DNA from 4 places in the Streptomyces sp. NPDC008137 genome. Region 4 is predicted to be linked to each of the others. Evidence: riboswitches for the same ligand, from Rfam matches in the RefSeq annotation. Region 4 holds a riboswitch; each other region holds the start of a gene.
The links. A riboswitch is a leader RNA that binds a small molecule or an ion and turns the genes downstream of it on or off. The one in region 4 is predicted to bind cyclic di-AMP.

Region 1: it holds a riboswitch for cyclic di-AMP, as region 4 does, so the genes downstream of both, ACFZBT_RS34695 (peptidoglycan DD-metalloendopeptidase family protein) here and ACFZBT_RS16830 (peptidoglycan DD-metalloendopeptidase family protein) in region 4, are expected to answer to the same signal.
Region 2: it holds a riboswitch for cyclic di-AMP, as region 4 does, so the genes downstream of both, ACFZBT_RS29725 (transglycosylase family protein) here and ACFZBT_RS16830 (peptidoglycan DD-metalloendopeptidase family protein) in region 4, are expected to answer to the same signal.
Region 3: it holds a riboswitch for cyclic di-AMP, as region 4 does, so the genes downstream of both, ACFZBT_RS16070 (LysM peptidoglycan-binding domain-containing protein) here and ACFZBT_RS16830 (peptidoglycan DD-metalloendopeptidase family protein) in region 4, are expected to answer to the same signal.

The regions. Positions count from the first base shown of each region.
Region 1 is NZ_JBIBHN010000033.1:56,337-63,213, reverse strand. It holds gene ACFZBT_RS34705 (tyrosine-protein phosphatase) at 1-645, opposite strand, end outside; gene ACFZBT_RS34700 (alpha-galactosidase) at 825-2,915, shown strand; cyclic di-AMP (ydaO/yuaA leader) riboswitch at 3,243-3,403, shown strand; gene ACFZBT_RS34695 (peptidoglycan DD-metalloendopeptidase family protein) at 3,408-4,331, shown strand; gene ACFZBT_RS34690 (DUF6250 domain-containing protein) at 4,505-5,221, shown strand; gene ACFZBT_RS34685 (GDSL-type esterase/lipase family protein) at 5,367-6,152, shown strand; gene ACFZBT_RS34680 (TetR family transcriptional regulator C-terminal domain-containing protein) at 6,355-6,877, opposite strand, start outside.
Region 2 is NZ_JBIBHN010000024.1:39,677-46,553, forward strand. It holds gene ACFZBT_RS29705 (exopolyphosphatase) at 379-1,344, opposite strand; gene ACFZBT_RS29710 (DUF501 domain-containing protein) at 1,341-1,880, opposite strand; gene ACFZBT_RS29715 (septum formation initiator family protein) at 1,934-2,410, opposite strand; gene eno (phosphopyruvate hydratase) at 2,531-3,811, opposite strand; gene ACFZBT_RS29725 (transglycosylase family protein) at 4,121-4,822, opposite strand; cyclic di-AMP (ydaO/yuaA leader) riboswitch at 4,827-4,993, opposite strand; gene ACFZBT_RS29730 (transglycosylase family protein) at 5,222-6,190, opposite strand; gene ACFZBT_RS29735 (cytochrome P450) at 6,320-6,877, opposite strand, start outside.
Region 3 is NZ_JBIBHN010000008.1:213,956-220,832, reverse strand. It holds gene ACFZBT_RS16075 (polyprenyl synthetase family protein) at 135-1,145, opposite strand; cyclic di-AMP (ydaO/yuaA leader) riboswitch at 1,647-1,822, shown strand; gene ACFZBT_RS16070 (LysM peptidoglycan-binding domain-containing protein) at 1,828-2,592, shown strand; gene ACFZBT_RS16065 (Cof-type HAD-IIB family hydrolase) at 2,556-3,404, opposite strand; gene ACFZBT_RS16060 (GNAT family N-acetyltransferase) at 3,591-4,661, shown strand; gene ACFZBT_RS16055 (glycosyltransferase) at 4,756-6,087, shown strand; gene ACFZBT_RS16050 (polysaccharide deacetylase family protein) at 6,171-6,877, shown strand, end outside.
Region 4 is NZ_JBIBHN010000009.1:15,134-22,010, forward strand. It holds gene trmB (tRNA (guanosine(46)-N7)-methyltransferase TrmB) at 1-679, shown strand, start outside; gene ACFZBT_RS16820 (PrsW family glutamic-type intramembrane protease) at 738-2,129, shown strand; gene ACFZBT_RS16825 (aldo/keto reductase) at 2,477-3,421, opposite strand; gene ACFZBT_RS16830 (peptidoglycan DD-metalloendopeptidase family protein) at 3,613-4,647, opposite strand; cyclic di-AMP (ydaO/yuaA leader) riboswitch at 4,659-4,815, opposite strand; tRNA gene ACFZBT_RS16835 (tRNA-Met) at 5,111-5,184, opposite strand; gene ACFZBT_RS16840 (dihydrofolate reductase family protein) at 5,239-6,366, opposite strand; gene ACFZBT_RS16845 (MarR family transcriptional regulator) at 6,465-6,877, shown strand, end outside.

The DNA of each region.
Region 1 (6,877 bases), on a different contig from region 4:
CAGCTCCATGACCTCGGGGGAGTAGGCCGAGTCGGCGGCGCCGCTGCGCCGCACCTTGTAGCGGCGGTGCTTGGCGTTCGACTTCAGGTAGTCCTCGACGATCGCCTCGCGCTCGACGCCCACCGCGAGCAGCGTCACCGCGATCGAGAGGCCCGCGCGGTCCTTGCCCGCCGCGCAGTGCATCAGCGCGGGGACGCTGTCCTCGGCCAGCGCGTGCAGCACCTTCGAGTGCTCGGCGGTCCGATGCTTGATGATCATGCGGTAGGAGGCGATCATCCGGCCCGCGCCCTTGCCGTCCGAGAGGATCGCGCGCAGCTGCTCCAGGTCGCCGTCGCGGACCAGCTTCCAGAACTCGGCGCCGTCGGCGGGGTCGCTCAGCGGCAGGTTCACATTGCGCACGCCCGCCAGCTCGACGTCCGGTCCTTCGAGCTTCTGGTCGGCCTCGTTGCGGAAGTCGAAGATCGTGTGCAGGCCCAGACCGGTCAGGAAGGCGGCGTCCTCACCGGTCGCGTGCGCGAGGTGGCCGCTGCGGAAGAGCACCCCCTGCCGCACTCGCCGTCCGTCCACGGTCGGCAGCCCGCCCACATCACGGAAGTTGCGCACTGCGGCCAGTTCGGGTTCGGTCGACGGGACCTGCTGCGTCACGGGGGCTCCTCCCACACGGCGCCGTCGGCGCGGCTCGTCGACGGGCACCACTCGACGATACGACATGCCTGCCAGGGGCAATGAGTTGTCCACAGGCGTTGCCGGGAGCCCCCGAAGCCCTTGATGATGTTCGTGCCTGGTCGCACCTGGTCGGGCTTGTTCGAATCTGTGAGGGCTTGATGCTGGAGATCTCCGAAGACGGTCGTACATGGGTGCTCTCGGGACCGGCCAGCAGTTACGCCGTCCATGTCACCGACCGGGACGAGCTGCTGCACCTGCACTGGGGTGCCCGGATCGGCCTCGCCGACGCCGAGGCCCTGGCCGTCCGTCCGCTGCCGGACTACTGGGCCTTCGAGTCCCCGCTCGACGGGCGCGAGGAGTATCCGGTCGAGGGCGGCCCCCGCTTCGCCCGGCCCGCCCTGTCCGTGCGCACCGCCGAGCGCCGCGGCACCGAGTGGTCGTACGAGGGCCACGACGCCGGGGACGCCGACGGCGGCGACGGCGGCGAGCTGCGGCTCCGCTTCCGTGACGGCGACCTGGCCGTCACGCTGCACTACCGGATGCGTTACTCGGCCGATGTCGTCGAGCGCTGGGTCACCCTGGAGAACCAGGGGCCGGACGTCGAGGTGCTGCGCGCAGACTCCGCCACCTGGACCCTGCCCGACCGCGACACCTGGCGGCTGTCCCAGCTGCACGGCCGCTGGGGCGCCGAGTCCCGGCTGACGCGCTCCGCCCTCACCTACGGCGAGAAGGTCATCGGCAGCCGCCGCGGCCACACGTCCCACCAGCATCTGCCCTGGGTCGCCCTCGACACCGACGCCACCGAGGAGCGCGGGGAGGTCTACGGCTGCGCCCTCGGGTGGTCCGGTTCCTGGCGGATGGCGGTCGCCCAACTCCCCGACGCGCGCGTGCAGATCACCGGCGGGGCCGGGTACGACGACTCGGGCCTGCTGATGCTGGGCACGGGCGAGTCGTACACCACCCCCGTCTTCGCCGGGCTCTGGAGCGACGGCGGCTTCGGCGGGGCGAGCCGTGCCTGGCACGCCTGGCAGCGCACCCATGTCGTCCCGGACGCGGACCGGGACCGGCCGGTGCTGTTCAACTCCTGGGAGGCCACCGAGTTCGACATCTCGCAGGAGCAGCAGCGGGCGCTCGCCGAGCGGGCCGCCGCCATGGGTGTCGAGCTGTTCGTGGTCGACGACGGCTGGTTCGGGTCCCGGACCAGCGACCGGGCCGGGCTCGGTGACTGGACGCCCAATCCCGACCGCTTCCCGGGCGGGCTGAAGCCGCTCGCCGACCATGTGCACGGCCTCGGTATGCGGTTCGGGATCTGGGTCGAGCCGGAGATGGTCAACGCGGACAGCGACCTGTACCGCGCGCATCCCGACTGGGTGCAGTACCAATCGGGACGAAAGCGGACGGAGTTCCGTAATCAGCTCGTACTGAACCTGGCTCGCGAGGACGTCCAGGAGTATCTGTGGGAGCAGCTCGACGGGCTGCTCTCCAGTGCGCCGATCGATTACGTCAAGTGGGACTTCAATCGCTGCTTCAGCGACGCCGGGTGGCCGGACGACTCGTACCCGCAGCGGCTCTGGGTCGACCACGTCCACGCCCTGTACGCCCTGCTGGACCGGCTTCGGGCGGCCCACCCCGGGGTGGCCTTCGAGTCCTGCTCGGGCGGTGGCGGCCGGATCGACCTCGGGGTGCTGGGCCGCACGGACCAGGTGTGGACCTCCGACAACACCGACCCGCTCGACCGGCTCGCCATCCAGCACGGCTTCAGCCAGATCCATCCGGCCCGGGTCATGGCCGCCTGGGTCACCGACAGTCCGAACGCCATGCTCAGCCAGCGGGCCAGCTCCCTGCGGTTCCGGTTTGTCAGCGCGATGGCCGGGGTGCTCGGGGTGGGCGGCGACCTCACGCGGTGGACGCCGGAGGAGCTCGCCGAGGCGCGGGAGTGGGTCCGGCTCTACAAGGAGATCCGGCCCGTGGTGCAGCGCGGGGACCTGTACCGCCTGCGGCCCCCGGAGGGCGGCCTGAGCGCGGTGCAGTACGTCCTCGGCGACGAGACCGTCGTCCTCGCCTGGCTCCAGGCGCAGCGCTACGGCGAGCCCGTTCCGGCGCTCCGGCTGCGGGGGCTCGACCTGGCAGCGGCGTACGAATGCCTCGAAACGGGCGAAGTTCACCGAGGGGCCGTACTCGCTCATCACGGACTGCGGGTCGGCCTGCGCGGGGATTTGGATGCCGCAGTCATCCGCCTGCGTAAGTAGCCGTTCTGTCCGAATCTGGCGATTAGGGAACTTAAAGCATTTCAGGTGTTTCGGTATAACGTGCCCCGATCGTAAAGGAGATGGGGTCGGGGTGCGTGACCATCGTCATATTCGTGACGATGTATTGTCGTCATGTTCACGTAATTCTCGCGCTATTCAGGGGCATTGAGGAAAAACAGAGATCGCGAATCCACGCTCGGTGACGGGAAATGTGCCGACGGGTCAAGAAAAACGCTCTCACAGGCAACCGCAAGCTTGTCCCATTGCGTCTCGGTCGCTTACGTTCCACACCAATCCGGACGGACGCCTAATCCTGCCGCCGCCCGGAGCCCGCACACACTGACCCGTGTATGGCAGGAGCGGGGGACCCACAGGTAAGACGCCTGTTCCGGTTCCCGGAACGGCTTGGGGTACAGCCGCACTTCGGCGCGGCCGGGCATCTCCAGCCCGCACCCGACAGCTCACCTCGCAGGCGCCGGAGAGGAATCCGCCATGCCCGCGAAGGGTAAGCACCGCCGCCCGAAGTCCCAGCGTTTCACCCGTTCCATAGCCGTCGCCGGAACCGGCGGGGCCGCCCTCGCCCTTCCGCTCATGGGGGCCGCAGGCGCCCATGCCGCGACCCCGCAGTCGACCCCGGAAAAGGCCGTCCAGGCCGCTCCGGCCGCCGGGGAGAAGGCCGCCGAAAAGGCCACGGGCGCCCACACGTACACCGTGAAGGCCGGCGACTATCTCGCGAAGATCGCCGACGACCAGAACGTCAGCGGCGGCTGGAAGAAGCTCTACGCCGACAACCGTGACGTGGTCGGTGCCGACCCGTCGCTGATCCACCCGGGCCTGAAGCTCTCGGTCGGCAAGAAGGCGGAGAGCGCGCCCAAGACGCAGTCGTCCGCGCCCAAGGCGGCCGAGAAGCCGAAGGCATCGGCCGAGAAGTCGTCCGCATCCGAGGCGTCCTCGAAGGCCGGCGCCGCCGCGAAGCCCGCCGCCGCCAAGCCCGCCGCCGAGGCCTCCGGCTTCAGCCTCCCGGTCGCCGGCGCCTCCGTCGGTACGCCGTACCACATGTCCGGAAGCATGTGGTCCAGCGGCTACCACACCGGTGTCGACTTCGTCGTCCCGACCGGCACCTCTCTCAAGGCCGTCGGCGCGGGCACGGTCGTCTCCGCCGGCTGGGGCGGCGCGTACGGCAACCAGGTCGTCATCCAGCTCGAGGACGGCAAGTACGCGCAGTACGCCCACCTGTCCCAGCTCTCCGTCTCGGCCGGCCAGACCGTGACGGCCGGACAGCAGATCGGGCTGTCCGGTGCGACCGGCAACGTGACCGGACCGCACCTGCACTTCGAGATCCGCACCTCGCCCGACTACGGCTCGGACGTGGACCCGGTCGCCTACCTGCGCTCGCACGGCGTCTCCGTGGGCTGACCGACCGCACGACCACCTGCCTGACACGCGGCCGAAGGCCGGACCCCGATCCCCGGGTCCGGCCTTCGGTGTGCGCGCATCCGCGGGTCGGCTCAAGGGATCGACAGGGGGCGGCAGTTGGGACACAGTGATCCCGTCGTGAGTGCAAGCGCTTTCCGAAGGAGTCGTGTCCCGTGCCGACCACCCGCAGAACGTTCGGAGCCCTGGCCGCCGGAGCCGCCCTGGCCGCCCTCGCCCCGGCGGCGGCCGCGAACGCCGCGCCCTTTCACCGCCGCCTCATCGCTCACGACGACTTCTGTCACGGCCTCGCCCGGTGGACGGCCGAACTTCAGGACGGCGGCGCTGTCACCGCCTCGCGCGGCGTGCTGGAGATCGACGTGCCCGGCGGAGCGACCGTCTGGTTCAGACGGCGTCTCGAAGCGCCGTACGTCCTGGAGTACACCGCCACGCCCGTCTCCGAGGGTGGGGTCAACGACCGGGTCTCGGACCTCAACAACTTCTGGAACGCGACCGACGTCCGCTCCCCGGAGGACCTCTTCGCGACGCCGCGTGGCGGGGCGCTGGAGGAGTACGACCATCTGACGACGTACTACGCCGGGTACGGCGCCAACTACAACACCACGACCAGGCTGCGGCGTTACGTGGGTCAGGCCGGTGTGCGTCCCCTGATCCACGACTACACCGAGCCGCTCCTGGTCCCGGGTGAGCCGAACCGGGTCCGGATCGTCTCCGACGGGTCGACGGTGCGGTGGTGGAACAACGGGCGGCTCGTCTTCGACTACACCGATCCGCAGCCGTACACGAGCGGGCACTTCGCCTTCCGGACCGTCTGGAGCCACTTCCGGATCACGGGCTTCCGGGTCTGGCGACTGACCCCGGAACGTCCGTGAGGGGTGGTCTATTCCGGGGTTGGCGAACACTTTAGGAGTGGCTTATCTCACCGCCCGTCAACCCTTTCCTACGGTCGCGTAGGTCACATTCGAGGGTGAATCATGAACGGCTGTGGCAGACGATTCGAAGAGTGACGGCAGAGCAGTGATCGGGTCGTACGTGGCGCTGGGGGACAGCTTCACCGAGGGCGTCGGCGATCCCGGCCCCGACGGGGCGTTCGTCGGCTGGGCCGACCGGTTCGCGGTGCTGCTCGCCGACCGCAGGCCCGAAGGCGACTTCCGGTACACCAATCTGGCCGTACGCGGAAAACTCCTCGACCAGATCGTGGCGAACCAGCTTCCGCGGGCCGTCGACATGGCCCCGGACCTCGTCTCCTTCTGCGCCGGGGGCAACGACATCATCCGGCCCGGCACCGACCCGGACGAGGTGGCCGAGCGGTTCGAGAGGGCCCTCGCCCAGCTGGCCGCGGTGGCCGGCACGGTGATGGTGACGACCGGGTTCGACACCCGTGGCGTGCCCGTGCTCAAGCATCTGCGCGGCAAGATCGCCACGTACAACGGGCATGTCCGGGCCATCGCCGACCGGTACGGCTGCCCGGTCCTCGACCTGTGGTCCCTGCGCAGTGTCCAGGACCGCCGGGCCTGGGACGCCGACCGGCTGCACCTGTCGCCCGAGGGGCATACTCGCGTGGCGCTCCGTGCGGGACAGGCGCTCGGACTCGACGTTCCGGCCGACCCCGAGCAGGAGTGGCCTCCGCTGCCGCCCCGCGGCACCCTCGACGTCCGGCGGGACGATGTCCACTGGGCGCGCGAGTTCCTGGTGCCGTGGATCGGGCGCCGGCTGCGCGGGGAGTCGTCGGGGGACCATGTGACGGCCAAGGGGGCGCTGTCGCCGGAGGACATCAGGATGCGGATCGGGTCGGTGGCGTAGCGCCTTGCGCCGGGGGGCGGGGCCGCGACGGGGGGTGTCCGTCCTCGGAACGTCGCGATGGGGTCTCACGCCGACTGGCTGTTCGTTGACGCGACAACCGCTGCGGGCGGACACCCCCGACACGTCCCCTTCCGTGCGTACGCGGGTGCGGGCCGCCCTCGCTGCGGCATACCGCCCCCGCTCAGCATCCACGCCGAGTGGTTCACAGCAGGGTGACCGACTCCAGGCCCAGTTCGCGAGACAGCGCCTCCTCCACCCACTCCTGCGCCCGCGCCCGCGGCACCGCGCCCTCGTAGGACGTCAGCTGGACGGCGAGTCCGTCCAGCAGGGCGGTGAGGCGCAGGGCCGTGCCGGGTGGGTCGGGGCAGTGGAACTCACCGGCCGCCACGCCCTCCGCGATGACCTCGGCGATGGCCGCCTTCCACTGCCAGTCGAGGTCCTGGGCGACCTCCCGCAGCGCGGGCTCGCGCAGCGCCGCCGCCCAGCCCTCGATCCAGAGCCGCCAGCCCTTGGCCTGGCCCGTCGGGGCGTACCACCGTACGGCCGACCGCAGCCGGCGCAGCGCGGACGTACGGCGGCCCAGCAGCTTGCGCAGATGCGCCAGGTCGCCCTCCGCCGCATGCCGGAACGCGGCGGCCACCAGCTGTTCCTTCGTCGAGAAGTGATAGAGGACCAGCGCGTTGCTCACCCCGAGCGCCGAGGCGATGTCGGCGATCCTGACCGCG
Region 2 (6,877 bases), on a different contig from region 4:
CCTTCACAAGCTCCTGCAGGGTGTGTGTTATCCTCCGCGGCCCGCGTGATCCATGTCATGGTGACAACCGGGCTCCTTTGTGCACCCCGGACCGTTGTCAATGCCGCGTGAGCTGCCTCTCTGGGCGGAAAGGGCCTCCGTGAGGCCATCCCGGAGTCCCGCTCCGGGCCCCTTCCCCGGCACCTCCATACCATGCTTCTGAACATGTTCAAAGGCACCCAAGGGCCCCGGATGGGTCAACGGGACGCTTCTTGTCGCTCTCGCGGGCCGAATTCCTTGTGAAGAACTTCACGAACTTTTCCGACGAGCTGTCGCCGGGGGGTCCACAGGAGCCCCCCGGACGCGCTCAAACGTGATCCATGCCTGCTCAGAAGCGGGCTACGCGACCGACCACGCGATGCCGTCGAGGATGTCGTGCTCGCTCACCACGACCTCCTCGGCGCCGATCCGCTCCATGATCGACAGCAGTACGAGAGCCCCCGCGCCGATCACGTCGACCCGGCCCGGGTGCATGGAGGGCACCGCCGCGCGCTCGGCGTGGGTGGAGCGCAGCAGCCACTCGGTGATCTCGCGGACGCGGGCGTGGGAGACGCGGGAGTGGTGGATGGCGGCCGAGTCGTACTCGGGCAGCTCCTGGGCGATCGCCGACACGGTCGTCACGGACCCGGCGAGGCCGACCAGGGTGCGGGCCTCGCGCAGCGGGACCGTCTCCTCGGCGAGGTCGAGGGCGGCCTCGATGTCCGCCCGCATCGCCGCGATCTGCTCCTTCGACGGCGGGTCGCTCACCACACCGTCCCGGACCAGGTGCCGCTCGGTCATGCGGACACAGCCGATGTCCACCGAGCGGGCCGCCCGGACATGGTCGTCGCCGACGACGAACTCCGTCGAGCCGCCGCCGATGTCCACGACGAGGTAGGGCTTCGGGAGGTGGTCTCCCCCGGCGAGTTCCTTGGTGGCGCCGGTGAAGGAGAACTCGGCCTCCTGGTCCCCGGAGATCACCTCGGGCTCGACGCCGAGGATGTCCAGCACGCCGCGCACGAACTCGTCGCGGTTCTCGGCGTCCCGGGAGGCGGAGGTCGCCACGAACCGCAGCCGCTCCGCCCCGTGCTCCTTGATGATCGCGGCGTACTCGCGGCACGCCGCGAAGGTCCGCCGCAGCGCCTCGGGGGCGAGCCGGCCGGTGCGGTCGACGCCCTGCCCGAGCCGCACGACCGTCATCCGGCGGTCCAGGTCGACCAGCTCGCCGGTGGCCCCCGCGCCGGAGGCGCCATGCGACACAGTGGCGTCGGCGACCAGGAGGCGGATGGAGTTCGTACCGCAGTCCACGGCGGCGACACGGGTCATCGGTCGTCCTCCTCAATGGTCGTCACGCCCGTCACGCACGGGCCCTTGCGCCACCACTCCGGGAGCATCTCGATCGCCTCGTCGCCGAGCGGGTTCACCCCGGGCCCCGCGGCCAGCGAGTGGCCCACGAGCACGTGCAGGCACTTCACCCGGTCCGGCATGCCGCCCGCGCTGGGGAAGTTCTTCAGCTCCTCGATCTCGTCCCGGCGCCTGATGTAGTCCTCGTGCGCCGCCCGGTAGGCCGCCGCCAGCTCGGGGTCCGAGGCCAGCCGCTCGGTCATCTCCTTCATCACGCCGTTCGCCTCCAGCGTGCCGATGGCAGAGGCGGCGCGCGGGCACGTCAGGTAGTACAGCGTCGGGAACGGCGTCCCGTCCGGCAGCCGGGGTGCCGTCTCGACGACGTCGGGCTGCCCGCACGGGCACCGGTGCGCGATCGCGCGCAGACCGCGCGGGGGCCGGCCGAGCTGCTGCTTGAAGGCCTCGACGTCAGCGTCGGTGGGCTCGGTGCGCGGGGTGGTCGGCGGGGGCGTTTCCATGACTGTCTTCAGGCTGTCTTTCTCTGAGTCAGATATCTGGCTGGGGTCCGGGTTCACCGGGCGGAGGCGTCCGACTTGTCGACGCCGTCCCACACGTTCGCGTACCAGGGGCGGTCGGACGTCCCGAGCACGGCGTGCGACTGCCGCGCCGCGTGCGGGTCGACGACGATGAACCCCGTCTCCCCCGGCATGACGTAGTGCAACCGCTGCCGGATCTGCTGCTCCGCGTACGCGTCGTCCTGCCAGCGCGCCTTCTGGTCGCGCAGCCGTTCGACGCGCTCCCGGGCCTGCTGCTGTTCGCGCTGGAGGTCGTCGATCTCGGCGCGCTGGGAGACGAACTCCCGCATCGGGTAGGCCAGCGCCACGATCAGCGTGCACATCACCAGCGCGAGCAGCGCGGCCCGGCCGGTCAGCCGGGAGCGGCGGGCCTGGCGCCGGGTCTGGGAGCGGTAGACCCGGGCCGCGGTCTGCTCACCGAGCAGCCGGATCCTGGTCGCGGTGGAGAAACGGTCCCGGTCCTTCACGGCCATGGTCTCCCCGCTCTCCCGCTCCACCGTCCAACGCGCGTACGTCCCCGGACACGGTACGGGACCGAGTACGGGGACGTACGTACGACTGGCTCAGGCTTGACCCTTAACGGGTCACCCGGGTCAGCCCTTGAAGCGCGGGAAGGCGCTGCGGCCGGCGTAGACCGCGGCGTCGTCGAGGATCTCCTCGATGCGCAGCAGCTGGTTGTACTTGGCGACGCGCTCGGAGCGGGCCGGGGCGCCGGTCTTGATCTGGCCGCAGTTGGTGGCGACGGCCAGGTCGGCGATGGTGACGTCCTCGGTCTCGCCGGAGCGGTGGGACATCATGCACTTGAAGCCGTTGCGCTGGGCCAGCTCGACGGCGTCCAGGGTCTCGGTCAGCGAGCCGATCTGGTTGACCTTGACCAGCAGGGCGTTGGCGGCGTTCTCGTCGATGCCGCGGGCGAGGCGCTCGGGGTTGGTGACGAACAGGTCGTCGCCGACGAGCTGGACCTTGTCGCCGAGCTTCTCGGTGATGGTCTTCCAGCCGTCCCAGTCGTCCTCGAACAGCGGGTCCTCGATGGAGACGAGCGGGTACGCGTCGACGAGCTCGGCGTAGTACTCGGTCATCTCGGCGGCGGAGCGCGTCTTGCCCTCGAAGGTGTAGGCGCCGTCCTTGTAGAACTCGGACGCGGCCACGTCGAGGGCGAGGGCGATCTGCTCGCCGGGGGTGTAGCCGGCCTCCTTGATCGCCTCGAGGATGAGGTCGAGGGCCTCGCGGTTGGAGCCGAGGTTCGGGGCGAAGCCGCCCTCGTCGCCGAGGCCGGTGGCCAGGCCCTTGCTCTTCAGGACCTTCTTCAGCGTGTGGTAGACCTCGGCGCCCCAGCGCAGGGCCTCGGAGAAGGACTCCGCGCCGATCGGGGCGATCATGAACTCCTGGATGTCCACGTTGGAGTCGGCGTGCGAGCCGCCGTTCAGGATGTTCATCATCGGCACCGGCAGCAGGTGCGCGTTCGGGCCGCCCAGGTAGCGGAACAGCGGCAGGTCGCTGGCCTCGGAGGCGGCGTGGGCGACGGCGAGGGAGACGCCGAGGATGGCGTTGGCGCCGAGGGAGCCCTTGTTGTCGGTGGCGTCCAGGTCGAACATGGCCTGGTCGATCAGGCGCTGCTCGGTGGCGTCGTAGCCGACGAGCTCCGGGCCGATCTGCTCGATGACCGCGAGGACGGCCTTCTCCACACCCTTGCCGAGGTAGCGGTTCGAGTCGCCGTCACGCAGCTCGATGGCCTCGAAGGCGCCCGTGGAGGCGCCGGACGGGACGGCGGCACGACCGGTGCTGCCGTCGTCGAGGCCGACCTCGACCTCGACCGTGGGGTTGCCTCGGGAGTCCAGGATTTCCCGGGCTACGACGACGTCGATGGACGGCACGAGCATCTCCTTCTTATGTGACGCGGGTACGCGGGTCGCGTGGACCCGGCGAGGTGCGGGCCGTGGTGGCTCGCGACATGAGCCTAACCGGCTCGGGCCGATCGGCCACCGGGTCGCCCACCTCATGGACAGAACCGAGAGTAAATTGTTTCCGAACGGAACAAAGACGCTCTCGGAGAGAGTCGCGGAAAAGACCGGTGGCGAAGCCCGGCAGACATGACCCCGCCCCGGCGCGTACGGGGGAACACGCACCGGGGCGGGGAGCCCGTGGGGACGGGGACCGCCCCCTGGGGGGCGGAGGGCCGCTGCTTACTTCAGGTGCAGCTGCTGGCCCGGGTAGATGAGGTTGGCGTCCTCGACGATGTCCTTGTTCAGCTGGAACAGCTTCTCCCAGCCGCCCTCGACCTTCTTGTCCGCCGCGATCGAGCTCAGGGTGTCGCCCTTGGCCACCTTGTACTCGCCGTCGCCCTTCTTGACCTTCTTGCCGGTCGGGGTGGTGACGGTCTTCTTCGCGGCCGGGCGCTCGTCGGAGCGGGAGGCCGGCTGCTGCTGGGTCTCGCGGGACTCGGTGTTCTGCTCGCTCTGCTGCGAGGAGCTGCCGGAGTCGCCGGAGTCGTTCGAGGAGGAGCCGCCGCCACTGGCGTTCGACAGGCCCTTGCCGCAGACCGGCCAGGCGCCCTTGCCCTGGCCCGCGAGGACCTTCTCGCCGATCTCGATCTGCTGCTCCTTGGTGGCCTGGTCGGCGGTGGCGGCGTACTTGGTGCCGCCGTAGCCGGACCAGGTGGAGGCGGAGAACTGCAGACCGCCGTAGTAGCCGTTGCCGGTGTTGATGGACCAGTTGCCGCCGGCCTCGCACTGGGCGACGGCGTCCCACTCGGAGGCGGTGGCGGCGGAGGCGCCGCCGGCGGCCATCAGCGGGGCGGCGACAGCGGCGCCGGTGACACCGGCGACGGCGATGGCACGGCTGGCCTTGGACGGACGGCGGTGCTTGCCCTTGCTGGAAAACAGCATGGAAGGATCCCCTCACCGACGCCTGCGAGGTGAGCTGTCGGGTTCGGGCCGGTTGAGTTGCCCGGCCGCGCCCCTCCCGGGACACGGCTTCACCCCTAGCCCTTCCGGCGCAACTGGCCGGTCGGGCACCTACCTTGGGTCCCCCGCTCCTGCCTACGGCGCTTGACGCGACGACTGTTCCCGTACGGCCGCTGGCAGGATTCGGCGTTGCGGCAGCCGGGGCTCGTGGTGACGAGCGGTCACGACCGTAGCCACGCGATCCGCCGAATTTCAAAGACGATCAGGGCTTCTGAGATCTATCTCTCACGGGCATCAAACGGGACATTCAGTGTGAAGCAGGACGCGAACTCGCACGGTTTCGGGGCGACTTCCACCCCCGTTTCCGCACTGCCCGAACCGCTACTTCCCGTCCGCTTCGCCCTCTACGGTGAGCTTCTCACCGGGGCGGATGAGGTTCGGGTCGCCGCCGACGGCCTTCTTGTTGCCGTCGTACAGCTCGTGCCATCCGCCGCTGATGTCAAAGGACTCGGCGATGGACCAGAGGCTGTCGCCGATGCCCACGATGTAGGCACCTTGGGACGAGTCGCCGGAGCCCTCGTCGCCGCGGTCGTCACGCGAGGCGTGACGGCCCGTGGACTCGTCCGTACGGCCATCCTCGGGCGCCTGGGTCTCGTCGGCGCTGGGGCCGCGGTGGCGGCCGGAGCCGGTGTCGGTCCCGGTGGGCTCCGAAGAGTCCCCGCTCTGCCCCGAGTTGTCGGACTTGTCGCTCTCGGGCGTCGCCGACGGGGAGCTGCCGGACCCCTCGCCCCGCGAGGCGGACTCCTCGGATTCAGATGACTTGTCTGACTTGCCGGATTCGTCCTTCGAAGTCGACGACTCGTCAGAAGACGGCGACTCGGACGACGAAGGGGATGACCCGAGAGAGTCGAGCAATCCGGGTGACTCCGACGCATCAGATGATTCGGATGAGTCCTCCGAGTCGGACGACTTCTTGTCCTGCTCCAGGCCTGAGAGCAGTCCGCAGGTGCGCCAGGCGCCGACCCCCTGGTCGGCGAGGATTCTCTCGGCCACGGCTATCTGCTGGGAACGGCTGGCCAGATCGGCGCTCGGGGCGTAGTCGAGGCCGCCGTGGTTCTCCCAGTCCTCCTGCGACAACTGCAGGCCGCCGAAGTATCCGTTGCCGCTGTTCTGGCTCCAGGAGCCACCCGTCTCGCAGTCCGCGACCCGGTCCCAGGTCGTGCCGTCGGCCGCGCTCGCGCCGGTGGCTCCGAGGAGCGGGATCGCGATGGCGGACCCGGTCACCCCGGCCGCGACGAGGAGAGCCGGAGCCTGGCGGGGGCGACGGTGCCGACCGTTCCCGGAGAGCATACGGAGACCTTTCGCGAAGACAGCAGTGACCAGCGCTCCGCAGGTTTTCCCGGGTCGCACTGATGATGGGTGAACGTATAGGCAGACGATCACTTGTCACAAGTTAATGCCGCGTAGATCACGTGAAGATCACAGCCCTGACGGCGTGTCACCTTTGGATGCGGGCGTGAACTCCACCGGCAGGGTGCGCAGCCCGCGCATGATCAGGCCGCCGCGCCACCTCAGCTCGGCCGGGTCGGCCGCGAGCCTCAGGTCCGGGAGGCGGGTGAGCAGGGTGGCGAGGGCGGTCTGGCCCTCCAGGCGGGCGAGCGGGGCGCCGAGGCAGTAGTGGATGCCATGGCCGTATCCGAGGTGCTGGTTGTCGCGGCGGGCGAGGTCGAGCACGTCCGGATCGGCGAACCGCTCCGGGTCCCGGTCCGCGGCGGCCAGGACGACGAGGACCGGGTCTCCGGTCTCGATGCGCTGCCCGCCGATGGTGAGCGGCTGCGTGGCGAAGCGCCAGGTGGCGAGTTCGACGGGGCCGTCGAAGCGCAGGAGTTCCTCGACACCGGTCTCCAGGAGGCCGGTCTCCCCCGCGGCGAGGGAGGCCTGGAGCCGGGTGCGCTGCTCGGGGTGGGTGAGCAACGCGTAGGTGCCGTTGCCGATCAGGTTCACGGTCGTCTCGAAACCGGCGAACAGCAGGATGAA
Region 3 (6,877 bases), on a different contig from region 4:
TTCCCTGGTGTCCATCTGACCAAATCGGCCAGGGCAATGCGTCAGACCCCGGACTCAACTCCACGTACTGCTGGGGTATGACACGGAGGGGCGGCTCCTCCCCCGACCCGTAGGGGACGCACGGAAAGAACCGGCTAGCCCGCCCGGTGTACCACCGCGTCGCACAGCTCCACGAGTGCCGTCTTCGCGGCGCACTCGGGCAGGGGGGCCAGCGCCGACCGGGCGTCCTGGGCGTAGCGGACGGTGTCCTTCCGGGCCTGGTCCAGCGCCGGGTGGGCGCGCAGCAGGCGCAGGGCCTCGGCGTGCCGCTGGTCGTCGGTGAGGTCGGAGTCCAGCAGCTCGCACAGGGCGATGTCGTCCGCGAGGCCGAGCCGGGCCGCCCGTTCGCGCAGCCGCAGCACCGGCATGGTGGGGATGCCCTCGCGCAGATCGGTGCCGGGCGTCTTGCCGGACTCGTGCGAGTCGGAGGCGATGTCCAGGACGTCGTCCGCGAGCTGGAAGGCGACGCCGAGCCGCTCGCCGTACTGGGTCAGCACGTCCACGGTCGTCTCGTCGGCGCCGGACATCATCGCGCCGAACCGGCACGACACGGCCACCAGCGAACCGGTCTTGCCGCCCAGCACGTCCAGGTAGTGCTCGACGGGGTCGCGGCCGTCCTGCGGTCCGGCCGTCTCCAGGATCTGCCCGGTCACCAGCCGTTCGAACGCCTCGGCCTGCACCCGCACCGCCTCCGGACCGAGGTCGGCCAGGGTGTGCGAGGCACGGGCGAAGAGGAAGTCGCCGGTGAGGACCGCGACGGAGTTGTCCCAGCGGGCGTTCGCGCTCGCGACCCCGCGGCGCACCGTCGCCTCGTCCATCACGTCGTCGTGGTACAGCGTGGCGAGGTGGGTCAGCTCCACGACGACGGCCGACGGCACGATCCCGGGCGCGTACCGGTCACCGAACTGGGCGGAGAGCATCACGAGCAGCGGACGGAACCGCTTGCCGCCGGCCCGCACCAGGTGCTGGGCGGCCTCCGTGATGAAGGGCACCTCGCTCTTGGTGGCCTCGAACAAGCCTTCCTCGACAGCCGCCAACCCGGCCTGGACATCGGCTTCCAGAGCCTGGTCCCGCACGCTCAGCCCGAACGGCCCGACGTCGGTCACGAGGGGTCTCCTGTCTGCTGTGTCTGCCGGTGATTACGCGGATTGTCGATAGGTCGCTGCCATCACTCGAGTCAGCGTATCCGGTCACGTTTCGATCACTGCCAGCGCCCATGGTTACAGGCCGGGTGGTATCTGATCACGACCGTTATGTTTTCGATCGGGCCATAAGAACAGACATTTGTCGACTTACCAGCCGATAGTGAGATATTCACGATTTGCCATGACGATTGAGCAAATTACCTTTGACGGTAATTGCCCCACAGGCTTGTGATCAGTGAGTTGAATCACGTTAACCCCTTTGTCGCGCCACCCCGGCATCGACCCGTACCTCCTTCAGTCGAACGCCAGTTGAGCCTTGGCTCTCGCAAAGGATCAAGCGGACCGAACGCCCCTGACCAAGGTCAACCGCGCGATATGTGACTCCGGCGCTTGTTCCCGACATGTGCTCTCGCATACGTTCCCGGCCTGTCCGGCGGACGCCGAATCCTGCCGCCGCCCGGACCCCCACACGAACCGACTCACTCACGCAGGGCAGGAGCGGGGGACCCAGGTAAGTCGCCGTCCGCACAGCGGCACGGCTCGGGGTGAAGCCGCGTACGGCAGTACACCGCCGTACGCGGCCGGGCACCTCCCGGCCCGAACCCGACAGCTCACCTCGCAGGCGCCGGAGAGGAATTTCGCCATGGCCGGACGAGGCAAGCACCGTCGCCCCAGAACCAACCCGCTCTCCCGAGGTGTCGCGATCGCCGGCACCGGCGGAGCGGCACTGACCCTCCCGCTGCTCGGAACCACCATCGCCAGCGCCGCCGAGGCGCCGCAGAGCGCACCCGCCGTCGCGCAGTCCGTGGACCGGGCGGCCCAGCCCAAGTCGCTCACGTACACCGTGACCAAGGGCGACACGCTCTACCGCATAGCGGACAAGTACGACGTCGCGGGCGGCTGGAAGAAGCTCTACAAGGACAACCGCTCCGCCATCGGCGACAGCCCGAAGCTGATCCACCCGGGCCTGAAGCTGAAGGTGTCGACGACCAAGGCGGCCGCCGCCCCGAAGAAGGCGGCCAAGTCGTCCGCGGCCAAGCCGGCCGGTGGCGTCGCCAAGGCCACCCAGGCCTCCGCCAAGACCTACGCCGACAACCTCGACGGGTGGATCCGCGAGGCGCTGGACATCATGGCGCAGAAGGGCATTCCGGGGTCCTACGACGGCATCTACCGCAACGTCATGCGCGAGTCGTCCGGCAACCCCCAGGCGATCAACAACTGGGACTCCAACGCGGTCAAGGGCACCCCGTCCAAGGGTCTGCTCCAGACCATCGACCCGACGTTCCAGGCCTACCACGTGGACGGCACGTCGTGGGACCCGTACGACCCGGTCGCCAACATCACGGCGGCCTGCAACTACGCGGCCGACCGCTACGGCTCGATCGACAACGTCAACGGCCCGTACTGAGCCGCCTGGCCCAGCAGTCGCTCGAGGACGACGGCGATGCCGTCGTCCTCGTTCGACAGGGTGACCTCGTCGGCCACGGCCTTGAGTTCGGGATGGGCGTTCGCCATCGCGACGCCGTGGGCGGCCCAGTCGAACATCGGGATGTCGTTGGGCATGTCACCGAAGGCGATGGTGTCCGCCGGCCGCAGCCCCAGATGCTCGGCGGCCAGCGCCAGGCCCGTCGCCTTGGTGACGCCGCACGGCTGGAGCTCGACCGTGCCGGGCCCCGACATCGTCACCGTCGCCAGCGATCCGACCACCGAACGGGCCGTCGCCGCCAACTCGTCGTCCGACAGGGCGGGATGGCGCAGCAGCACCTTGCTGATCGGCTCGCCCCACAGATCGTCGCGCCGCTCGACCCGTACGGCCGGCAGGGTCGGGTGCGGCATGAGATAGCCCGGCTCGATGAGCGTGAGCCCGTCGACCCCGTCCTGGTCGACCGCCGCGTACACCTCCCCCACCTCGGCCTCGATCTTGCCGAGCGCGGTCTCCGCCAGTTCCCGGTCCAGGGTGATGGACCACAGCAGTCGGCCCGCGCCGGCGTCGTACACCTGCGCGCCCTGCCCGCACACCGCGAGCCCCGTGCAGCGGAGGTCGTCGAGGAGCGGTCGCACACGCGGTGCCGGCCGGCCTGTCACCACGAGGTGCTGGGCACCGGCGTGCGCCACCCGCGCGAGCGCTTCGAGAGACCGGTCGGACAGGGTGTCGTCGCCGCGCAGCAGCGTTCCGTCCAGGTCGGTGGCGATGAGTGAATATGCGATGGGTGCGGCCATGATCTGAGAATACGGACAGCGCGCCCCTTCGTTTCATCGCGCAGTGGACACCGATTGCCCGGTTGAAGGCCTCTGCACCAGTTGGCAACAACATGGTCCGCTACCTACCGTCGAGGCCGTCTCGGGCGGTACCTTCCAAGTGTCCAGGGGGGACTTGATCGGGGGGTCAGGTTGAGCAGTGGGCGCATTCGCGTGGCTGGGCCCGGGGAACTCGGCGAAGGGGAGAGGGAGCGCTGGCGCGCACTGCGCGCTGCCTCCGAGACACCGCGCAACCCCTTCATGGAACCGGAGTTCACCGAAGCCGTCGGTCTGGTGAGGCCGGGGGCACGGGTCGCGGTGGTGTACGAGGGGCTGGAACCGGTCGGTTTCCTGCCGTACGAGCGAGGGCCGTTGGGCCAGGGCCGGGCGATCGGGCTCGGTGTCTCGGACGCACAGGGGGCGATCCTGCGGCCGGGCCTGGACCTGGACACGGGCCGGCTCCTGAGGGCCTGCTCGGTGTCGAGTTTCGCCTTCGACAACCTGGAGGCCGAGCAGCGGCTGTTCGTCCGGTACGCGGCCGAGGAGCACGCCGCCTACGTCATCGACGTGGAGAAGGGCTACGAGACCTACGAGTCGGTGCTGCGCGCCCAGTCGCCGAAGTTCCTGAAGACGACCCTGGCCAAGGAGCGCAGGCTGGGCCGGCAGGCCGGCGAGACGCGGTTCGTGTTCGACGAACGCGACCCGGCCGCGCTGCGCACCCTCATGGAGTGGAAGTCGGCGCAGTACCGCAGGACGGGCCGGCAGGACCGCTTCGCACGGGAGTGGATCACCCGCCTCGTGGGACGGCTGGCCCGGACCCGGGCACCGGAGTGCAGCGGCACGCTGTCCGTGCTGTACGCGGGTGGGCGGCCCGTCGCCGCCCACTTCGGACTGCGCTCGGCATCCGTCCTGGCCTGCTGGTTCCCGGCCTACGACCCGGAGTTCGCGAAGTACTCGCCGGGTCTGGTGCTGCATCTGCGCATGGCCGAGGCGGCGGCCGCCGAGGGCATCGGCATGCTCGACCTGGGGCGGGGCGCCGCGGAGTACAAGGACGCGCTGAAGACGGGCGAGCTGCCCGTGTACGAGGGTGCGGTGACGCGGCCGGGGGCGGGCGCGGCACTGCACTGGCTGAGCCGCGAGCCGGCGCGCCGCGCGCACAGTTTCGTCCGCGCCAGGCCGCGGCTCGCGGCGCTGGCCGCGCGGACCCTGAAGGGCGCGGCTCGGCTGCGCCGTAACTGAGGACGAGTTCGTACCTGAGCACGAGTTCGTACCTGAGAACGAGTTCATACCTGAGCACGAGTTCGTACCGACACGAGTGGGGGGTGAGGGGCGCATGGCTCGTTCGACGCGTGCGCGGGAGGAGATACGGCGGTTCCTGGACATCGGGGCGGTGCAGGTCGCTGAGCTGGATCTCGACGGCCTCGACGGAGACGAGGCGGTGCTCAGACCCGGCCCGGGGAGCCCGCCGGTGACACACGGCGAGGTGTTCGTGCTGGTCCGCAGGGGTGGACGGCCCGTGGGCACGCTGCTCGGGCGGGTGCCGGAGGGGGCGGACGCGCGGGGTGTGCTGGAGGGGCTGGCGCGGGCGGAGTGTGCGCCCCTTCTTTCCGCACGCGCGGAAGCCGGTGCGTTCGGTGAGCCCGGTGAGCTCCGTGAGCCTCCGTACACCAGTGTCGTCGTAGCGACCCGGGAGCGGGCCGGGCAGCTGGCCCGTGCGCTGGACTCGCTGCTGGCGCAGGACCATCCGCGGTTCGAGATCGTCGTCGTGGACAACGCGCCCGTGACGGACGAGACGCGGGAGCTGGTGGAGCGGAAGTACGCCGAGCGCGTGCGGTACGTGTGCGAGCGGGTGCCCGGCCTCGCGGTCGCGCACAACGCGGGCCTCGCGGCCGTGCGGGGCGAGGTGGTCGCCTTCACCGACGACGACGTCGTCGCCGACCCGCGCTGGCTGACCGAACTGACCGCGCCCTTCGCCGCCGACGCCGGACTCGGCTGCGCCACCGGGCTGATCCTGCCCGCGCGGCTGACGACCCCCGCCCAGATGCTGCTGGAGAGCCACGGCGGCTTCGCGAAGGGCTTCACTCCAAGGACGTACGACCCGGCGCGTCCGCCGGGCGACGAACCGCTGTTCCCGTTCACGGCGGGGCGGTTCGGCTCCGGCGCGAACATGGCGTTCCGTACGGCGGTGCTGCGTTCCGTCGGCGGTTTCGACCCGGCCACCGGTGCCGGTACGGCCGCCCGGGGCGGCGACGACCTCTACGGCTTCGTCCGTGTGCTGGCCCAGGGTCACCGGCTGCGCTACACGCCGTCCGCACTGGTGTGGCATCACCACCGGGAGACCTGGCAGGACCTGGAGACCCAGGCGTACGGCTACGGCGCCGGGCTCACCGCCTATCTGACCGCGGTGCTGGTGAACCGCCCCGCGCTGCTGCCGGCGTTCCTCGCGCGGCTGCCCCGCGGCCTCGCCCACGCCCGGACGCTGACGGCCGTACGCGAGACCGAAGGGGGCGGGGCGCCGGGCGACCACGACACGCGGACGCATCCCTGGCCGCGGCGGCTGTCGCGGTTGCAGCGCAGGGGGATGCTGTACGGGCCCGTCGGTTATGTGCGGGCGCGGCGGGCGCTGCGCGCGGCGGGCGGCGCGACGCTTCGGGGGGCGAGATGAGGACGTCGGCACGTACGCGGTCCCCGAGGCCGATATCGCCCTCGGGGACCCCGGCCATCCCCGTCTTCCTGTACCACGCGGTGATGGACGACCCGCCCGGCTGGATCGCCGAGTTCACGGTCACGCCACGGCAGTTCGCGGCCCATCTCGACGCGCTCGCCGACAGCGGCCGTACGCCGGTCACGATCAGTACGATCGCCGACCATCTGGCCGGGCGGGCGTCCCTGCCGCCCCGGCCCGTGCTGCTCACCTTCGACGACGGCTTCGCCGATCTGCCCGGCCCGACCGCCGAGACGCTGGCCGGCCGCGGCCTGCCCGCCACCGCGTATCTCACCACCGGCGCCATCACCCCGGGCGGCCGCAGTCTGCTGCCGCCCGCCCCGATGATGACCCTGGACCGGGCGGCGGAGCTGGAACGTTCCGGCATGGAGATCGGCAGCCACACCGTCACCCACGCGCAGCTCGACACCCTGTCCGGCAAGGACCTGGCGTACGAACTGCGCACGTCGAAGGCCGTGCTGGAGGACGCTCTCGGCCACGAGGTGCGCCACCTCGCCTATCCGCACGGCTACAACAGCCCGCGGGTGCGGGCCATGTCGGCCCGGGCCGGCTACGAGACGGCGACCGCCGTGCGGCACGCGCTCAGCTCCGACCACGACGAGCGGTACCGCATCGCGCGGCTCATCGTCCGGCGTACCCACACCGTCGCCGACGTCGAGGGCTGGCTGGCGGGGGCGGGCGCGCGGGTCGCGCCGTACCGCGACGGGCCGAAGACGATCGGGTGGCGGTG
Region 4 (6,877 bases):
GCCTCGGCGGAGCCGGGTGACCGCAGGGCAGGCGGACGCGCTGCAGCGGTTGTGGCCCAAGTGGGGACTGGACATCGACGGGCAGCGGGGGCTCGACCTCCCCGACCTGTTCGGCAACGACAACCCCGTCGTCCTGGAGATCGGCTTCGGCATGGGCGAGGCGACCGCCGAGATGGCCGCCGCCGACCCGCGCACCAACATCCTCGCCGTCGACGTCCACACCCCCGGCCAGGGCAATCTGCTCAACCTCGCCGACCAGAACGGCATGTCCAACATCCGGGTCGCGAACGGCGACGCGATCATCCTGCTGCGCGAGATGCTCGCCCCGGACTCCCTCGACGGCCTGCGCGTCTACTTCCCCGACCCCTGGCCCAAGAAGCGGCACCACAAGCGCAGGCTCATCCAGCCCGACTTCCTGACCCTCACCGCGTCCCGCATCAAGCCCGGCGGGACCGTGCACTGCGCCACCGACTGGGAACCGTACGCCGAGCAGATGCTCGAGGTCCTCACCGCACACCCCGACTTCGAGAACACGCAGGCGGACGGCGGTTTCGCGCCCCGTCCCGACTTCCGTCCCCTGACCCGTTTCGAGGGCCAGGGACTGGACAAGGGACATGTCGTGAACGACCTCCTCTTCCGTCGCGTACAGCACATGGAGCAACCCCCCGCCGGCGCCTGACCGCCCCCGAATCTCTCCCGCCTGCGGACAGCGCCCATCCGTCGTTAGGGTCAATGCCGTGGCCACCTGCCCCCCGTATCCGTCGTACCCCAGCGGTCCACCCGACGGTGTGCCCTTCGCCGGCGCGGCCGCCGGCCCCCTGCGGCACGCCCACTGGTGGCAGCGCGCCTGGGTGCGCTACGGCGCGCTGTCCACGCTCCTCGTGATCTCCGGCCTGGTCATCCTCGCCCTGGTCCGCGAGGAGACCGGCACGGAGGGGTTCCTGGTCGGGCTGGGGCTGGCCGTTCTCCCGGTCCCTCTCCTCATAGCCGCGTTCCGCTGGCTGGACCGGGTCGAACCGGGCCCCTGGCGGAACCTGCTCTTCTCCTTCGCCTGGGGCGCCTGCGCGGCGGCGCTGATAGCGATCGTCGCCAACAGCTTCGCGACCCAGTGGATAGCGACGGCGACCGCGGACCCGACGAGCGCGGACACCCTCGGCGCGACCGTCATCGCGCCGGTGGTCGAGGAGTCCGCCAAGGCGGCGGCCGTTTTACTGGTCTTCCTCTTCCGGCGGCGTGACTTCACCGGCATCGTCGACGGAGTCGTCATAGCCGGCGTCACGGCCACCGGCTTCGCGTTCACGGAGAACATCCTCTATCTGGGCATCGCCTTCGGTACCGACCAGCTCGCCGGGCACAGCGGCATCGCCTCCGTCACGGCGGCGACCTTCTTCGTGCGGATCGTCATGTCGCCGTTCGCGCACCCGCTCTTCACGGTACTCACGGGCATCGGCTTCGGCATCGCCGCGCTCTCGGCGGACCGCCGGCACCTGCGCCGCGTCGCCTTTCCGCTCGCCGGGCTGCTGCTCGCGATGGGCATGCACGCGATGTGGAACGGCTCGTCGGCGTTCGGCGAGTACGGGTTCCTCGCCGTGTACGCGGCGTTCATGGTGCCCATCTTCGGGCTGCTGACCTGGCTGGTGATCTGGACCCGGCAGCGGGAGCTGAGGACCGTACGGGCGGAGCTGCCCGCGTACGCCGTCGCCGGCTGGCTGACCCCGGCCGAGCCGTACGCGCTCGGCTCGATGCGGGCCCGGCGGATCGCCCGCCAGTACGCCCGCCGCCACGCGGGGAAGACCGCGGCGCTGGCGGTGGCACAGTACGAAGCCTACGCGACATCTCTGGCGTTCCTGCGCCACCGGGGCCGCCGCGGCCGCGCCGGTGCCGACTTCGTCGTACGGGAACGGGAGCTTCTGGAGGAACTGTGGCGCCGCCGCGAGGCCGCCCGCCCCGCACTGGACCACGCGGCCCGGATCACGGCCCCACCCGTCCCGGTGGCGGCGCCGCCCTGGCCGGTGCACGGGGCATACGGCTACGGCCACCCGACAGGGGTGTACGGCTACGGCTATCCGACGACGCCCTACCCCGCCGCGCCGATGCCGTACCCCGCGTACAACCCGTACCGCTCGTAGCCGAGACGCCGACGGCAACCGCGGACAACTGGGCCGGTCGCCGGGGGCCGGTCGACGGCCGGTCCGGGGCAGGTCGCCCGCCCGGCTCCGGGCGTGGCGCCATCGCACGGACCGTTCCCGGCGATGCCTTCCGAGGCCGGTCGGCGCGACCGCAGGCAAGCCGGGTCTGCCGCCGGCCTTGTGCCGGGCGCCGCGGCCACAGCCCCACCGCACAGACCAGCCCCAGCGGCACGCGCCGAGAGCGGTCAGCCCGCACCCGCCGACAACACAGCCGGGGCGCTGCGCCCCAGCCGTTCAGACGGCGAGCGCGCTCACCCGGCCGGACGAAACCCCGCCGCGGCGACCGCTCAGGCCGAGGCCGCTGTGAGGCGGTCGACCTCCGGCTCCGTCAGCGTGAGCTCCCCGACCCCGACCAGTGCCGGCAGTTGCTCCACCGTGCGTGCGGACGCGATCGGGGCCGCCACCGTCGGCTGGGCCGCGAGCCAGGCCAGGGCGACCGTGGCGACGGGGACGTCGTGGGCCGCGGCGATCTCGTCGAGGGCGTGGAGGACCCGGAGGCCCCGCTCGGTCTCCAGGTGCTTGGCGGCGCCGCCGGCCCGCGCGCTGTCGACGGTCGTACCGGGCCGGTACTTGCCGGTGAGGAAGCCGGACGCGAGCGCGTAGTAGGGGACGGCCGCCAGGCCGGAGCGCTCGGCGAGGTCCTGGAGCTCGCCCTCGTAGGTGTCGCGGGAGACCAGGTTGTAGTGGGGCTGGAGCGCCACATAACGGGCGAGGCCCTCGCGGTCGGAGAACTCCAGGGAGGCCCGCAGCCGCTCCGCCGAGATGTTCGAGGCGGCGATGTGCCGCACCTTCCCGGCCTTCACCAGCTCGTCGAGCGCCCCGATGATCTCCTCCACCGGCACGTCGGGCCGGTCGAAGTGGGTGTAGTAGAGGTCGATGTAGTCGGTGCGCAGGCGGCGCAGCGAGGCGTCGGCGGCGGCCTTGATGTTGGCGGCGGACAGACCCTGGAACTCGGGGTGCTGACTGACCTTCGTGGCGACGACGACATCGGCGCGGTTGCCGCGCGCCTGAAGCCACTTGCCGAGGACGGTCTCGGACTCGCCGCCCTGGTTGCCGTCGACCCACGCCGAGTAGACGTCGGCGGTGTCGACGAAGTTGCCGCCGGCGGCGGTGTAGGCGTCGAGGACGGCGAAGGACTGTGCCTCGTCGGCGGTCCAGCCGAAGACGTTGCCGCCGAGGGCGAGCGGGAAGATCTCGAGGTCGGAGGAGCCGAGCTTGCGAAGAGAAGTCATGCCTCTCGTCAACGGCCCTACCGGAGCGGCTCATTCCAGGTCGGGAGCAAAGGTCCTGTAAACGCGCCCGCGGCGCACAGCGGGACCGCTGCCCGCAGCGCACAGCGGGACCGCAACACGCCGAGAACCGGCAGCCCTGACGTCGGGGGGTCGTCGTCAGGGCTGCCGGTGCTTCGACTGGCTTGTGGCGCTTACGGGTTGAGGCCCTTGCCCCGCAGCCACGCCGTCGGGTCGATCCCGCTGCTGGAGCCACCGGTGTGAACCTCGAGGTGCAGGTGGGCACCGGTGACGTTGCCGGTGGCACCGACTCGGCCGATGACATCACCCGTGCTGACCTTCTGGCCGACGCTGACGCCGATGGAGGACTGGTGCGCGTACCAGATCTCGGTGCCGTCATCGAGCGTGAGGACGGTCTTGTAGCCGTACGAGCCGTTCCAGCCCGCCTCGGTGATGGTGCCGCTGTGCACCGCCTTGATCGGCGTGCCCGTGGGGGCGGCGAAGTCGAGACCCGTGTGGTAGCCGGAGGACCAGTAGGCGCCGGCCTGACCGAAGGTCGAGGTGAGGGTGTAGGAGGAGGTCGGCAGCGTGAACTGCTTGGCGAGGGCGGCGAGCCGCTCGGCCTCGGCCTTCTTCTCGGCCTCCTCCTCCGCCTTCCGCTTGGCCTCGGCGGCCTTGGCCTTGGCCTCTTCCTCGGCCTTGGCCACGGCTTCCGCGGCCGCCTTCTCGGCGGCGTCGGCGGCGTCCTGCGCGGCCTTGGTGTCGATCTGGTCCTGCTGGTGCTCGACCTGGGCCATGATCCGGGCGCGCAGCGCCTCGCCTGCGCCGGAGGAGCCCTCCTCGGCCTTCGCCGTGGCCGTGCTCCCGAGACCGCTGAGCGGAGTCGAGGAACCCGCGGGGGTGTCGTCGTCCGAGATGAGGGAACCCACCGAGGGAAGGTCCGACACGGAGATGGACACCGGCGGCTTGCCGGTCTGGGCGCTGGCCATGCCGCCCGCGCCCACGGCGGCTATGACGCCGACGCCCAGGACGGTGGAGCTGCGGGCGAGACCTCCGCCGCGCTGCTTGGTGACGCGATGCCGGCCACGGACGGGACGGATGGATTCCTCGGTGGGGTTCCACTCCTGGAACGGGCCCTCGTCGGTGCGCTGACCGCCGTAGCCGAAAGTCTCGGTGTCGCGCTGGTTCCGCGCGAACGGGGCCGCGGGGGCAGGCCGGTTGGACGCCACGTGGGCGTACTCCTTTCCTTCCTTCTCGCCTACCGGGTTAGCTGACGGGTTCGGAGCAGGAAGGTCTCCTACGCGCGTATACCGACCGTGCTTCCACGGCGGTTTACGCCCGATTCACCCCAAGTGGTGGTTCCCCGGTTCCCTTTCGGGATTCGGCGCGTGCGCACGGAGCCGCCTTCTGTGACGGCTGGGACGACCGCGCTGCGTTATCGAACGTTAATAGACCCGGGGAGTGGATTCCAGCGATTCCACTTGATCATTAACCTTTTTCGTGCGGACTTACCTGGCATGACCGGCTTAAATCGGGCGAGTTGACCGCTCCGTAAGTGACCGCGGGGTATTGACGGGGTGTCAGTCGTTGCGCGGAGTGGTGTGGTTCACTCACGGAAAGTAACGGGAGTGTGGAGAACCCGAAATACACCTAGGGCCGGAACCCTTTCGGATTCCGGCCCTAGGCCTTCAGTAGCGGGGACAGGATTTGAACCTGCGACCTCTGGGTTATGAGCCCAGCGAGCTACCGAGCTGCTCCACCCCGCGTCGTTGTGATTCCAGTGTACGCCATCCGCGGGACCACTCGTGACCACCCGCCCGCTACAGCAGATGGCGGTTGGGGGCCTTGGCCCGGTGCTCGTGTTCCGGGAGGACGACGACCTCCGCGCCACCGGCCGCCAGGACCCCGCTGCCGTCGGCGTCCCGGACGAAGGTGTCCGGCTCCCGCCAGGCGGTGACCACGCGGCGGACGCCCGCGTCGAGGAGCAGCCGGGCGCAGGGTGCGGGGCGGGAGGCGCGGCGGGCGCAGGGCTCCAGGCTGCTGTAGACCGTGGCGGTGGCGAGGCGCGGGTCGGACGGGTCGAGCTTCGCCAGGGCCGCCTCCTCGGCATGCGCGAGAGGGTCGCCGCCCTCGCGGGAGTGGCCGCGGGCCAGTTCCGTGCCGTCGGCCGCGACCACCACCGCGCCCACGCTGAACGCCGTGTCCGACGGCGGGCAGAGGTCCGCCAGTTCGCAGGCGAGGGCCAGCCAGTGATGGTCGGCCGCGGCGGGGAGGTGGCCGGTGCCCGGGGCGGTGGGTTCGTAGCGCATGAGGACCACGTCCTCGATCCGCCGTGTCTCCAGCAGCCGGAGCCGGCCGCCCTGGTAGCCGCCGGGCCCGAAGAGGCGGGGCGCCTTCGGATCGCCCACGAAGAGCGGGGCGAGGACCAGCTGGAGTTCGTCGGCGAGGCCCTGGGTGAGGAGCTGGGTGTGGATGAGGCCGCCGCCCTCGACCATGAGCCGTCGCACACCCCGTACGTCGTGCAGGTGGGTGAGGAGCCGGCGCCAGTCGAGGTCGGTGCCGAGGGCCACCACGTCGGTGGCGAGGCCGAGGGCCCGGGCACGCTCGGCGCCCTGGTCGGTCGTGTAGAGGACCTTCTCGCCGCCGGTGTGCCAGAAGCGTGCCTCGGGGTCGAGGTCGCCGGTGCCGCTGACGGTGACCTTGAGGGGATATTCGGGTCGGCCGGCGGCCGTACGGGCGGCGCGGCGCTCCTCCGAGTTGACCAGCAGGCGCGGGTTGTCGGCGCGGATGGTGCCGGCGCCGACCAGGATCGCGTCGACGGACGCCCGGACCTCGTCGACCCGGTCGAAGTCGGCCGGGCCGGACAGCAGCAGGCGTTCGGGCCCGGTGTCGTCCAGGTAGCCGTCGAGGGAGACGGCGGCGGACAGCAGGACGTACGGGTGAGGCATCGACGCTCCCCGGTCGGATGGGACGGCGGACCGGCGGGACCTATGGCGTGTCCCGCCGGGGTCTTGGTTCAAGTTTGAAACAAACCTACACTGGCGGCATGACGACTCGCTGGCTCACCCCCGAGGAGCAACGCGCCTGGCGCGCGTACATCGCCTCCTCGCTGCTCCTGGAGGACGCGATCGACCGGCAGCTCCAGCAGGACGCCGGCATGCCGCACCTTTACTACTCCATCCTGTCCGTCCTCTCGGAGTCCCCCGAACAGCGCCTGCGCATGACCGATCTCGCCGAGCGGCTGAAGATCACGCGCAGCCGCCTGACGTACGCGGTGACCCGGCTGGAGAAGGACGGCATGCTGCGGCGCGAGGCCTGCCGGTACGACAAGCGGGGCAGCATCGCCGCGCTGACCGAGGCGGGGTTCGCCGTACTGGAGCGGGCGGCGCCCGGGCATGTCGAGACCGTGCGGAGTTTCGTGTTCGACCGGCTGAGCGAGGAGCAGGTGGCGCAACTGGA